Regions from separate parts of the Micromonospora rifamycinica genome, predicted to be linked through region 2. Evidence: predicted binding sites of a transcription regulator. Region 2 holds the regulator's gene; the other holds the start of a gene.
The links. Region 2 encodes HspR, which represses chaperone genes until heat shock. Its sites were predicted from a motif close to TTGAGTNNNNNNNACTCAA; they were not measured.
Positions count from the first base shown of each region.

Region 1: the regulator HspR is predicted to act here: its motif matches at 2,451-2,469, upstream of lon (endopeptidase La).

Region 1 covers NZ_LT607752.1:1,140,525-1,147,136, forward strand. Annotated here, with positions in the region: gene lon (endopeptidase La) at 91-2,427, opposite strand; gene GA0070623_RS04830 (histone-like nucleoid-structuring protein Lsr2) at 2,672-3,019, shown strand; gene GA0070623_RS04835 (hypothetical protein) at 3,221-4,516, opposite strand; gene GA0070623_RS04840 (hypothetical protein) at 4,823-5,692, opposite strand; gene GA0070623_RS04845 (DICT sensory domain-containing protein) at 5,826-6,612, shown strand, end outside.
Region 2 covers NZ_LT607752.1:4,265,069-4,271,680, forward strand. Annotated here, with positions in the region: gene GA0070623_RS17685 (winged helix-turn-helix domain-containing protein) at 534-764, shown strand; gene GA0070623_RS17690 (cation:proton antiporter regulatory subunit) at 1,079-1,579, shown strand; gene GA0070623_RS17695 (cation:proton antiporter) at 1,585-2,790, shown strand; gene GA0070623_RS17700 (hypothetical protein) at 2,963-3,394, shown strand; gene GA0070623_RS17705 (hypothetical protein) at 3,934-4,158, opposite strand; gene GA0070623_RS17710 (heat shock protein transcriptional repressor HspR) at 4,340-4,783, opposite strand; gene dnaJ (molecular chaperone DnaJ) at 4,812-5,996, opposite strand; gene grpE (nucleotide exchange factor GrpE) at 6,078-6,612, opposite strand, start outside.

The DNA.
Region 1 (6,612 bases), 3.1 Mb from region 2:
CCGCCCCCGACGCCCGGACGGGACGTCGGGAACGGACCGGTCGTCAGAGGGGACGGTGTTCGGACGGGACGGTGTGTCGGACGGGACGCCTCAGGCGGCGCCGACCGGCTGACCGCCGAGCGCCCCGGCCTCGATCTCGGCCGGGCGCAACGCCAGGGCCAGCACGTCCGCCACGTCGGCCAGGGTGTGCACGGTCAGCGCCTCGCGGACCTCGGTGGGCAGGTCGTCGAGGTCCGGTTCGTTCCGGGCCGGGATGATCACCTCGGTCAGTCCGGCCCGGTGCGCGGCGAGCAGCTTCTGCTTGACCCCGCCGATCGGCAGCACCCGCCCGGAGAGCGTCACCTCGCCGGTCATCCCGAACTCGGGCCGCACCGGCCGGCCGGTCACCAGGGAGGCCAGCGCGGTGACCATGGTGATGCCGGCGCTCGGTCCGTCCTTGGGCACCGCGCCCGCCGGGACGTGCAGGTGGATCCGGTGTCCGGCGAGGACGTTCGGGTCCAGCCCGTACCGCCGTCCGTTGGCCCGCAGGTACGACCAGGCGATGTGCGCCGACTCCTTCATCACGTCGCCGAGCTGCCCGGTCAGGGTCAACCCGGGCTCACCCTCCATGCTGGTCGCCTCGATGAAGAGCACGTCGCCACCCGCGCCGGTGACCGCCAGGCCGGTGGCCACGCCGGGCACCGCCGTCCGCTCCGCCGACTCCGGGGTGAACTTCGGCCGGCCCAGGTAACGGGCCAGGTTGCCGGTGTCCACCCGGACCGGGGCCGGGTCGGTGGCCAGGGTGACCGCGACCTTACGCAGGATCTTCGCCAGCGCCCGTTCGAGCTGCCGTACGCCGGCCTCCCGGGTGTACTCCCCCGCGATCCGGGCGAGTGCCTCGTCGGCCACGGTGGCCTCGTCGGTGGTCAGCCCGGCCCGCTGGAGCTGCCGGGGCAGCAGGTGGTCGCGGGCGATGGCGACCTTCTCGTCCTCGGTGTAACCGTCCAGGGTGACCAGTTCCATCCGGTCCAGCAGCGGGCCGGGGACGGTCTCCACCACGTTGGCGGTGGCCAGGAACAGCACGTCGGACAGGTCGAGGTCGACCTCCAGGTAGTGGTCCCGGAAGGTGTGGTTCTGCGCCGGGTCGAGCACCTCCAGCAGGGCGGCGGCCGGATCGCCGGCGTACCCGACGGCCAGCTTGTCCACCTCGTCGAGGAGCACCACCGGGTTCATCGAGCCGGCCTCGCGCAGGGCACGGACGATCCGGCCGGGCAGCGCGCCCACGTAGGTGCGCCGGTGGCCGCGGATCTCGGCCTCGTCGCGGACGCCGCCGAGCGACACCCGGACGAAGTTGCGGCCCAACGCACGGGCCACCGACTCACCGAGGCTGGTCTTGCCGACGCCGGGCGGACCGGCGAGGGCGAGCACCGCGCCGGAGCCGCGTCCGCCGACCACGCCGAGGTTGCGCTCGGCCCGACGGTTGCGCACCGCCAGGTACTCCAGGATGCGGTCCTTCACGTCGGCCAGGCCGGCGTGGTCGGCGTCGAGCACCGCGCGGGCCGCCGCCAGGTCGGTGTTGTCCTCGGTACGGGTGCTCCACGGCATCTCCAGCACCGTGTCCAGCCAGGTGCGGATCCAGCCGGCCTCCGGGGAGGCGTCGCTGGCCCGCTCCAGCTTGCCGACCTCGCGCAGCGCCGCCTCGCGGACCTTGTCCGGCAGGTCGGCGGACTCCACCCGGGAACGGTAGTCGGCGGAACCGTCCGGCTCGTCCTCGCCCAGTTCCTTGCGGATCGCGGAGAGCTGCTGGCGGAGCAGGAACTCCCGCTGGGACTTCTCCAGCCCCTCCCGGACGTCGCTGTTGATCTGCTCGGTCACCTCCTGCTCGGCCAGGTGCTCCTTCACCCAACCGACCAGGAGCTCCAGCCGGGCGGTGACGTCGGGCGCGGCCAGCAGCTCGGTCTTCTGCGGCAGGCTGAGCCAGGGCGCGTAGCCGGCCGCGTCGGCGAGTTCGGACAGGTCGGTCATCCGTTCCATCGCGTCGATGACCTGCCAGGCGCCCCGCTGCTGGAGGACCGAGGTCATCAGGGCGCGGTACTCCCGGGCCAGGTCGCGGGCGCGACCGGCGGGAGCGGGTTCGTCGAGTCGGGTGGCCTCCACCCAGAGGGCCGCGCCGGGGCCGGGAACCCCGGAGCCGATCCGGGCCCGGGCCAGGCCGCGCACCACCGCGGCGGGTTCACCGTCGGGGAGCCGGCCCACCTTCTCGATGGTGGCGATCGTGCCGACGGGGCCGTACTCGCCGTCGATGCGCGGCACGGCGAGCAGGGTCTTGTCGCCGCTGGCCCGCGCCGCGTCCACGGCGGCCTGGGTGGTCGGGTCCAGGGTCACCGGGATGACCATGCCGGGCAGCAGGACGACGTCGGTGAGGGGAAGTACCGGAAGGGTTGCCATCGGACACCTGCCATCGGGTCTAGTTGAGCGTGTCTCACTCAAGTCACAAACCGTGCCCCGTGTTCCACCCTGTGACCCAGGACACACTCCGGATGCCGCCGACCGCAGTGCCCAGCATTGCCCGGTGCGGGATTTCCCAGGATTGGCGCGACCCGCCAAATGAAGGAGAGGCATTTTGTTGCGGATTTGCCGTCAGATACGTCAAACTCTTAGCACACCCCGCTCAACACAGGGAGTAATGGCGATGGCAAGGAAAGTAATCACCGTTCTGACCGACGACCTCGACGGCGGAAAGGCCGATCGGACCGTCGAGTTCAGCCTGGACGGGGCGGCGTACACCATCGACCTCTCCGACGAGAACGCGGGGGTGCTGCGCAAGGCGCTGGACGCCTACATCACCGCTGGCCGTCGAATGGGGCGCGGTGTGGTCGAGGCCGGCCGTCCGGCCCGCCGCCCAGCTCGGGCCGGTGTCTCGGGAATGGATCGCGAGCAGAACCGGGCGATCCGGGAATGGGCCACCAAGAACGGCCACGAGATTTCCGAGCGCGGCCGCATCCCGGTCTCGGTCGTGGAGGCGTGGAAGAACCGCTGACCGGCAGGTCGGATCACGATCGGGTGCGCCGGGGTCACGCTGGGATATCAGCGTGCCCCCGGCGCATTTGCGCTGTACACAATTTCCACGCGGTGGCGGGGCGGCGAAAACCGTTGCCGACCCACCCCGGAGGGACGACACAGAGCTGCGGGCCGCCCCGGGGTCTCCCCCGGGACGGCCCGCAGCCGTCGTCCGTGTCGGTCAGTTGACCCGGATACGCACCACGTCGAAGGCGGGGGTCTGGTTGGCCCGCTCCATCATCGGCACCCGGTGCGAGCCGTCACCGGCCCAGACCGCGCACTGCGCCGTACCCGACTGCGGCAGGCCCGGGATCTGGATGGTCACGTCGTCGGACTGGTTGCCGCCCTTACCGTCCTCGGTGGCCACGAAGAACGCCGGGACGTCCTGCGGGTTGGACGGCGCCTGGTTGGTGTTCTGCAGCATCCGGCAGGCGGTGTGGAAGTGACCACGGGTCAGGCCCTGCCCGTTGAGTACCGAGCTCTCCAGGTAGTAACCGCCCTGCCCGGCCGCCAGGAAGCGGTCCCGGACCAGGTTACGGGTGGAGACCTTCAGGCTGAAGGCCTGGTTGCGCTGCACCTGGTTCGGGAACTGCGTGATCAGCAGCGACGGGTTGTTGGCCGCCGCGCCGACCTCGCCGAACGCGGTGCTGACGCAGCGGTTGCCGTTCTGGAAGCCGTCGTGCGGCTGCAACCGGCTGTTGGCGCAGTCCTTGGCGAGCACGCCCAGCGCGTTGCCGTTGTTGCCGTTCTGGCCGCCGTTGTTGTTGCCGCCGTTGTTGTTGCCGCCGTTCTGACCGCCGTTGTTCTGGCCGCCGTTCTGGCCGCCGTTGTTGTTGCCGCCGTTGTTCTGGCCGCCGTTGTTGGCCGCCACCTGGCAGCCGGCGAGCTGCTCCAGGCCCTGCGGGCGCTGGGCGAACCGGCCGATCGCGGTGGCGATCCGGTTCAACGCGGACCGACGCTTGTCGGCCAGCGGGCCGAGGATGGCGTTGTCGATGAACGCCTTCCCGTTGCGCCCCTCGGCGGCCAACCGCTTGTTGGCGTCGTCGATCTGGGTCTTGAGCAGGGCCAGTTCCTTGTCCACCTCGGCCTTGGCCTGGGCCGGGATCTGCGGCAGCCGCGGGGTGACCTCCGGGCAGGCCACCGTGGAGGCCAGCGTGGTCACCGGGGCGTTGCCGGCCTTGACCGCCTGGCATTCGGCGACGGACATCTGCCCGTCACCCCAGTGGTTCCGAACCCAGCGACCGTTCTGCCACGTCTGGGTGGTGCTGCCGCGCCCGCTCGGCGAGGTGGCACCGGGGCTCGGTGCGACGCAGGCCGACGAGACGTTGCGGGTCTGCTGCCGCGGCTTGTCCCCGGCCGATGAGATCTGGGTGACGGCGGCGATACCGCCGAAGACGACGAGCGCACCGACCGCCGCCAGCAGCCGCTTGCTCCGCGCGTTACCGGATGACCGGCGTGCCCCTGTGGACCTGCGCATCGAATTGCTCTCCTTCTCGATCCGGTACCTGACTCGTGTCCCCGACGAGGAGACGCCCATTCGGGTCCGTCGCCCCCGTCGAGGGGCACTGCGACGTTCCGGTCGCACGTCGATGGCCGACGATGCCTTTCCGCACCGTCCGCCGCGTCGGGTGGCGCGGCTGGGAAGATCCTGTCCATTCCCGCTTAGGTACGGGCCGGCTCGGGCGAAGGTTCAACACGATCCGAAGGAACCGGGACTGTTTTCCGGGCGGGCCGGAATGTCACCAACCGTCGCCGGTAAATGACGGCGGGTCGTTCCGGTGGGTCAGTCCACGCAGAGATGGTCGAAGGCGAACGGCGTACTCAGCTCGTCACGCCGGTTCCGCAGGGCACGGATCTGTCGGCGCAGCTCGTCCCGGTCGAGCAGGGTGGCGTCGTCGCACTCGACGTCGGCCAGCCGGTCGCCCACCGCCACGGCCGCGAGATCCTCGGCCAGCCGGCCGGGATCCACCCCGCAGTCAAGCCGGCTGCCGTGCACGGTGACCCGTTCCACCAGGCACCGGCCGGGCCGCACCTCGACCCAGCTCCAGCCCTCGGCCACCGCACCGTGCCAGCGCACGTGCAGTCCGCGCACGATCGGGTCACTGAGCCGCCGCGACACGTACGCCTCGACGGCCGCCGCCCGGGACAGCGCGCCGAGATCGTTGACCGGGCCGGTGCGCCCGTCCGGCAGCCGGCCGACGATGTCGCGGTAGTCGACCCGGGCGTCGTCCGGCTCGTCCGGGGCCGCACCGGCGGTGTAGGCACGCGCGTCGACCAGGTACGTGACGATCCGGCGGCCGTGTCCGGCGGCCCGCAGCGTCGGCGAGCCGATCCGTAGCACCGGCAGGCCCACCGCCGCGCACACCGCCGCGCACGTCCGCTCGGCCCGCTGCCGCGCCGAACCGGCCGCCGCGACGGGGCCGACGGTCAGGGCGAACAACGGGACACCGGTGCCGGCGGCGCAGACGACGTGGTCGAACTCCTCCCGCACGGCCGAACTCCACTGGTGCCCGGTGACCCCGGCCGGCCGCCGCGCCACCAGGTCACCGAGCCGACGGGGGCCGTACACCGCCTGCCCGGCCCGGACGACCAGCGGCGCGGCACCGGCCGGCACCGGCCGCAGCCGGGCGTCGTCGGTGGCGGTACGCGTCATCGTCGGTCGGTCCGTCCGTGCTGGGGAGGGTGACCGCAGGAGTCTAGGACGCCGGACCCGGTTCCCGCCTCGCCGGTACCGCCGGGACCGGGCGGCACGTGCGGGCACCGACCGGTGTCTCTACGCTCACGGGGTGCTGCACGACGGACCGGCCCCCCAACTGTTGACCAAACGGAGTCTCGTCACGGTCTCCCACGCCATCGAGCGGTCGGCGCTGACCACCGCCGAGGACGGCCCGCTGGTGGTGATCGCCCTGTTCCAGCGGATGCCGTACTTCCTGCGGGAGCAGGAGCGCTACCGTCGGATCACCGCGGGCGCGGCGGTCACCGTGGTCGGGCTGGTCGGACAGACACCGCCGGAGCTGCCGCCCGGTGGGTACGCGGTGGCGCTGGCGGAGACCGAGGAGCTGGCCCAGGAGTGGAGCGTGGTCGCGTTGACCCCCCGGTTCGGGGCCAGCCTGGTGGCTCGGGACCAGCGGGCGGTGACGGTCGCCGGCACCCTGGAGGAGGGGCGGCTCTTCTCCGGCCACTGGGGGTTCCGGCGGGACGAGGCGCTGCACGAGGTGATCCGGCTGCGGGCGCTGCTCGGCGACCGGCTGCCCCCGGCCGCGCTGACCGCGATCGACCAGGTGCTGCGCCGGGTCCTGGACCTGCCGGCGACCCCCGGCGAGAGCCGCGCCGAGGCGGCGCTGCGGCTGATGGCCGAGCGGGTCGACCGCGCCCACCACGGCGGGCCAGAACGGGCCGCCGTGGTGGAGGAGGGCGCGTCCGGCCTGGTCGACGAGGCGACGCTGCACCGCTGGACGGGGCGGGACGGGGTGACCGCCGCCGGCACCCTGCCGGTGGCGCTGATCGGGGTACGGGTCGGTGAGCCGGCCGGCGCCCCGGAGCGCTTCGGACGGCGCAGCGCGGCCCGGGAGG
Region 2 (6,612 bases):
GGCCCGATGGCGGTGTCGAACGGGATCGGACCCCGCACCGTCGGCCTCGACGAGTGGATCTGTCATCACGGTTTCTCCTGGACGGTCGGCTGTTCCGACGGATCGGCGTGGTGCGAGGGGGTCGGTGCGGTGGCGATAGGGATCGGCGTGGTGGTGACAGGGGTCGGTGCGGTGGTGACAGGGGTCGGTGCGGTGGTGACAGGGTGGAAGGGCGGCCCGGTCGGAATACCGGTCCGACCGGGCCGCCCGCCCTGCCGCCGCAGCCCTGCTCGGCAGTACGACGACAGAGCCGCTTCACCTGATCGACAGGTTCAGGGCTGGCACGACCGGTGCGCTTGTCGAACCAGTCGTGCCAGCCCACGGATGCCAACCGGAGGCCGGTTTGCCTACCAGGCTTTCCGCTGAAGGCCCCGCCGAAGCAACATACAATGCAAACCATTTGAAGACAACCACTCACCATGCAAAGCACGCGAAGTCTTGGCGGGTCGCGTCCTGCCATGGGAGGATCTTGGGGCCTACCAGGAGTTGCCGCCATGCCCCGAGTTTCCGACCGTCAGCGCATCGCCCAAGACATCCGCGACAAGATCGCCTCCGGCGAGTACTCGCCGGGCGACAAGTTGCCGTCCCTGCGTGAAATGATCGCGCACTATGAGGTGTCCGCCGAACCCGTGCGCTCCGCACTGCTGATCCTCCAGGCCGAGGGCCTGATCGAAGGGCACCAGGGCAAGGGAACCTACGTCACACCGCGCAAACCCACGTCCTGATCCGACCGGCCCGCCAATCGGGCCGAGTCGGAGTGAATCTTGGTAGCAAACGGCCCCCCTGGGGGCCGAAAACTTCCAAGATCTACATGTGGACGCGGGCGCAGCGACCGGGCGGGGCGGGAGCGGCGGGGGCGGGTGACCGGGCGGGGCGTGGTTGACCCGGCGGGGCGGGGTTGACCGAATGGGCGGGCGCAGCGGGCGGGGTGACCCGTCGAGGGGTGGGTGGACACGGGCGGTGGCGGTGGGTGAGGGCGGCGCGAGCAGGGCAGACGTCCAGCAGGCCCAGCTTGGGCGCAGGGTATAGCCTCTCGTCCGTGCGAGTACGTGTCGAACAGACCGCCCTACCGGGAATCGGCGTACGTCATGACCTGATGACGGAGTCCGGACGTCGGCTCGGAGTGGTCTCCCACCGCAATGGCCGCCGCGATCTTGTCCTTTATGACCCGGATGATCCTGACTCCTGCCAGCATGACATCCCGCTCACCGACGACGAGGCCGAGGCGCTGGCCGACATCCTCGGCGCGTCGCTGATGCTGGGTCAGCTCTCCGGTCTGCGCGACCAGGCGGCCGGGCTGCTCACCGAGCAGATCGCCATCCCGGCCGGTTCGAAGTACGTCAACAAGCGGCTCGGTGACACCAAGGCACGCACCCGCACCAGCGCCTCGATCGTGGCGGTGCTCCGGCAGGGCGAGGTCAACGTCTCGCCCGATCCCACCTTCCGCTTCGCGGCCGGTGACGTGGTGGTCGTGGTCGGTACCCGGCAGGGTCTCGACGGGGTGACCGCCATCCTCGCCGACAGTGACCCGGACGGCTGAGGCGGATGCACGAAACCACGACCCTGCTCATCGAGGTCGGCGCGCTCCTGCTCCTGCTCGGGCTGCTCGGCCGGCTCAGCCGCCGGTTCGGCGTCTCCCCCATCCCCCTCTACCTGCTCGCCGGTCTCGCGTTCGGCCACGGTGGCCTGCTCCCGCTGGCCGCGAGCGAGGAGTTCTTCGCCGTCGGCGCCGAGATCGGCGTCATCCTGCTGCTGGTCATGCTCGGCCTGGAGTACAGCGCCAACGAGCTGGTCGGCAATCTGCGCTCGGCGGCCCCGGCCGGCCTGATCGACGCGGCGCTCAACGCCCTGCCCGGTTTCGGCTTCGCACTGCTGCTCGGCTGGGGCTGGGTGGCCGCCGTGGTGCTCGGCGGCATCACCTGGATCTCGTCCTCCGGGGTGATCGCCAAGGTCCTCGGCGACCTCGGCCGGGTCGGTAACCGGGAGACCCCGGTCATCCTCTCCGTGCTGGTGATCGAGGACCTGGCGATGGCCCTCTACCTGCCGCTGGTCACCGCGCTGCTGGCCGGCGTGGGCCTGGTCAAGGGCGGGATGGCGCTGGGCATCGCGGTGCTCACCGTGGTGGTCGTGCTGGTGGTCGCCATCCGCTTCGGCCACCTGATCTCCGCCGCCCTCTCGGCGAAGGACCCGGAGGCCCTGCTGCTCGGGGTGCTCGGCCTGACCCTGCTGGTCGCCGGCATCGCCGCCCGGCTCCAGGTCTCCGCCGCCGTCGGGGCGTTCCTGGTCGGCATCGCCCTGTCCGGGCCGGTGGCGCACCACGCCACCGAGCTGCTCTCCCCGCTGCGGGACCTCTTCGCCGCGGTCTTCTTCGTCTTCTTCGGCCTGGTCACCGACCCCCGGGACATGCCGCCGGTGCTGCTGCCCGCGATCGTGCTGGCCGTGGTCACCATGGGGACGAAGCTGCTCACCGGCTACCTGGCGGCCCGACGGGCCGGGATCGCCGAGCCCGGCCGCTGGCGGGCCGGCTTCGCGTTGATGCCGCGTGGCGAGTTCTCCATCGTCATCGCGGGTCTCGCCGTCGCCGCCGGCACCGTCGAGCCCAAGCTGGCGGCGCTCGCCACGGCGTACGTGCTGATCACCGTGATCACTGGGCCGATGCTCGCCCGACTGCCCGACATGCGCTGGTTCAAGCAGCGGCTCCGGCGACGGATCGCCGCCCAGCATCCCCGGCCGGTCCCCGCCACCGAGTGAGAATCCCCTGGCCAGGTCGACTTGTTGGGCGGCCTGGCCAGGGACTCCGTTGCATAATTGCGCCCGGCGGGGTCTTCCGCCGGCCGGGCGGCGGCGGCTAGCGTTGCGCCCCAGCAAGCCAGGGTCCGCGGGTGGCCGGAGGCGCCCCGCGGCTGCGAGCGGAAGGTTGCCGGTGAACGCGCAGGGTCCGACGTTCCGCGGCTTCGCCAACCCCGTCGACCCGTCGCCGACGGAGTTGCGGGCCTGGGCTTACCAACCCGACTCGGTGCCGTTGACCTCCCTACCACAGGACTGGGACCTGCTGGTCGCCGGTGACCACCTGGTGTCCACCCTCTTCGAGCTGGCCATGGATCCGGCCTGTCCGGCCCGCCGGTTCGCCCTGCACTGCCTCTACATCTACGCGGCCGACGGCATCCGGACGAACTTCCGCGCCCATCCCCGGCGGCGCTTCCGCAAGCTCGTGGAGCAGGCCGAACGCGACGGCGACGAACTGGTGCGCAACTGGGCGCACAACAGCCGGGTGCTGCTGGCCCGACAGGAACTCTTCACCTACCACGACTGGTGCGAGGGCGGCCTGGTCCGGGACAACCGCCGCCTCGGCTGAGCGGGCACCCCGGCCCGGCCGCAGCGGCGGTCGGCTGCCCGGCACCGACGACGGCCCCTCCGGTCGTACCGGCGCCTTCGCATTCCACCGGCGACCGGCCGGGGTGGCGAAGCGCCGGAGCGATCACGTCGTCCCCCTCCCCGCGGCCACTGTGCGACCCGGCGAGGTACGACGACTCCGGCCCATCACGCAGTGCCATCGAGGCCCCACCCCCACCATCCACCCCCGCACCCTTTGCTCTGCCGCCCTGACAGCGACAGTCACGATGGGTAGCTGCACCTTGATGCGAGCAGAGAGCGCTCTCAATGCTCAACTGCAGGCCACATCGGGTGGTGCCGCGATGGCAGCAGAGCAAAGCGGAGCAGGGTGACAGGCAGGGGGAGCCGCCTCGGTCACGATGGGCAACCTTACGGAAAGTTACTCTCTGCAATCTACGGAGGCCCAGCGGGCGAGTCGTCCGGGTAGGCGGGTGATCGGGCGACAGGACGGCGAACGGGCCGGGATCCCCCGTGGATCCCGGCCCGCACGTCGGCGGATCGTCAGCCTTCCGATCCGCCCTGGTCCCGGTGTCGCTCCTCGGCCCGCCCCCGGTCCACGCCCCGGTCGGCCGGGTCGGCGAACCTGCCGTTCTTCACCGTGTCGGAGAACTTGCCCCCGGTGACCCGGTCGAACTGCTCCCGGACGTTCTCGGCCACCTTGTCGAGCCGCTTCTCGGCCTGCCGGGCCACCTTCTTCGCCGATTCCGCCACGGTTCCCCCCGCCATCGGAGCCCGGATTATCCGGTCGGTCCTGATTGAGAGGTTAGCGGAGCAGCCGCCGTGCCGCTGCGGAATCCGCGATCCCCGCCGGCACCACGCCCACCCGTCCAGCCCGCCGACCACGACACGGCGGCGTCCGGCACCGGGGCACCGCCGCGCCCACCCGGCACACCGGGCGGGCCGGCGGTCAGCGGCCGGGGGTACGGCGGGGACGCCAGACGACAAGCGCCGTCGAGGTGCGGCTGGTCGGCACCAGGTCACCCCGGGAGAAACCGCTGGCCAGCGTCTCCAGCTCGGCGATCCGCCGGTACGCGGCATCCAGCTCCGCCTCCAGCCGGGCCACCCGCTGCTGGGCCTGCTCCACCAGGCGTTCCAGGCCGATGATCCGCTTCACCCCGGCCAGGTTGACGCCCTCGTCCTGACTGAGCCGCTGCACCTCGCGCAGCAGCACCACGTCGCGCACGCTGTAGCGTCGGCCGCCACCGGCCGCCCGGCCGGCCTGCACCAGGCCGAGCCGGTCGTACTGACGCAGCGTCTGCGGGTGCATGCCCGCCATCCGTGCCGCGACCGAGATCATCAGCACCTTGGCCTCGTAGGCAGGGTCACCCGAACCGACGAACCCGTCCGACATCCCACTCACCTCCGCACCCGTCCACCGGTCAACCGACCCGACGCACCCGCGCGTCGAGATGTTCCCGGGCCGCCGGCGGCGTCGCGGCGGCGAACGACTCCAGGGCCGCCCGTGCCTCGTCCGACACCGTCGCCGGCACCACCACGTCCAGCGTGACCAGCAGGTCGCCGGCCTGGCCGTCCCGCCGGACCACACCCTTGCCCCGGGCCCGCAGCACCCGCCCGGACGGGGTGCCCGGCGGGACGCGCAGGGTCACCGCGCCGTCCAACGTGGGCACCCGCAGGTCGGTGCCGAGCACCGCCTCGGCGAAGGTGATCGGCACGACCAGGGTCAGGTCGTCGCCGGTACGCCCGAACAGCTCGTCCGGGCGGACCTTCACCTGGACGAACAGGTCACCCGCCGGCCCGCCGCGCTGGCCCGGCTCGCCCCGCCCGGCCAGCCGGATGCGCTGGCCGTCAGCCACCCCGGCGGGGAAGCGGACGTTCAGCGTGCGGGTCTTGGTGACCCCGCCGGTGCCCCGGCACTCGGGGCACTTCTCCTCGACGATCGTCCCGACGCCCTGGCAGTTGCGGCACGGCTCGGAGAAGCTGAACGACCCCTGGTCACGGGTGGTCACTCCGGCACCGTGGCAGACCGGGCAGGTGGTCGGCTGGGTACCCGGCTTGGCGCCGTTGCCGTGACAGGTGTCGCAGATCCCGGGTGCCCGCAGGCTCAACGGCAGGGTCACGCCCCGGACCGCGTCGCCGAAGTCGAGGGCGACCTCGGCCTCCACGTCCCGGCCCCGGGCCGGACCCCGCGCCCGCGACGCACCGGGGCCACCGGAACCGCCGGAGAAGATCGAGCTGAACAGGTCGGTGAAGCCGCCGCCGCCGAACCGGGTGTCCCCGCCACCGCCGCCGCCGAACAGGTCGGAGACGTCGAACGGGACGCCGCCGGGCTGACCCGCACCACCCGCGCCCCGGCGGAACGCGCCCGAGCCGAACAGCGAGCGCATCTCGTCGTACTCGCGGCGTTTGGTGTCGTCGCCGAGCACCGCGTACGCCTCGGAGACGCCCTTGAACCGCTCCTCGGCCTGCGGATCGCCGGGGTTGTGGTCCGGGTGCGACTCCCGCGCCAGCTTCCGGTACGACTTCTTGATCTCGTCAGAGGAGGCGGACTTCTCCACGCCCAACGTGGCGTAGAAGTCCTTCTCGATCCAGTCCTTGGAGCTCACCGGTCCACCCCCTTGAGTGAGATGTGGCCCGGTCGCCCCGCCCGCCGGGGACGGCGGGCGGGGCGACCGGATGGCCGTGCACTATTCCGGGTCGGCGACCGCGACCATCGCCGGCCGCAGCAGCCGCTCGCCGAGCAGGTACCCCCGGCGCATCACCTGCACGCAGGTGGGCTCCTCGACGTCCGGTGAGGTCTGGTGCGCGACCGCCTCGTGCCGGGTGGGGTCGAACGGGTCGCCCTGTTCGCCGAAGGGCGTGAGGCCGAACTTGCCCAGCGCCGTGGTGAGCTGCTCGGCCACCGTGCCGAACGGCCCGACCAGGTCGCCGTGCTCCCGGGCCCGGTCCAGGTCGTCCAGGATCGGCAGCAGCGCCGCGAGTACCGAGCCGGTCGCCTGCTCCTGCACCACGCCCCGGTCGCGGTCCACCCGCTTGCGGTAGTTGGCGTACTCGGCCGACACCCGTTGCAGGTCCCGGGTCCGCTCGTCCAACTCGCCGCGGACGGCTTCCAACTCGGCGCCGAGCGGCGAGCCCGTCGCGCTGCCGTCGACCGGCTGGGCGGGGGCGTCCACCACCGGCGGGCCGGTCGGCGCCGGGTCGTCGAGCGTGGTCGCCTCGGCT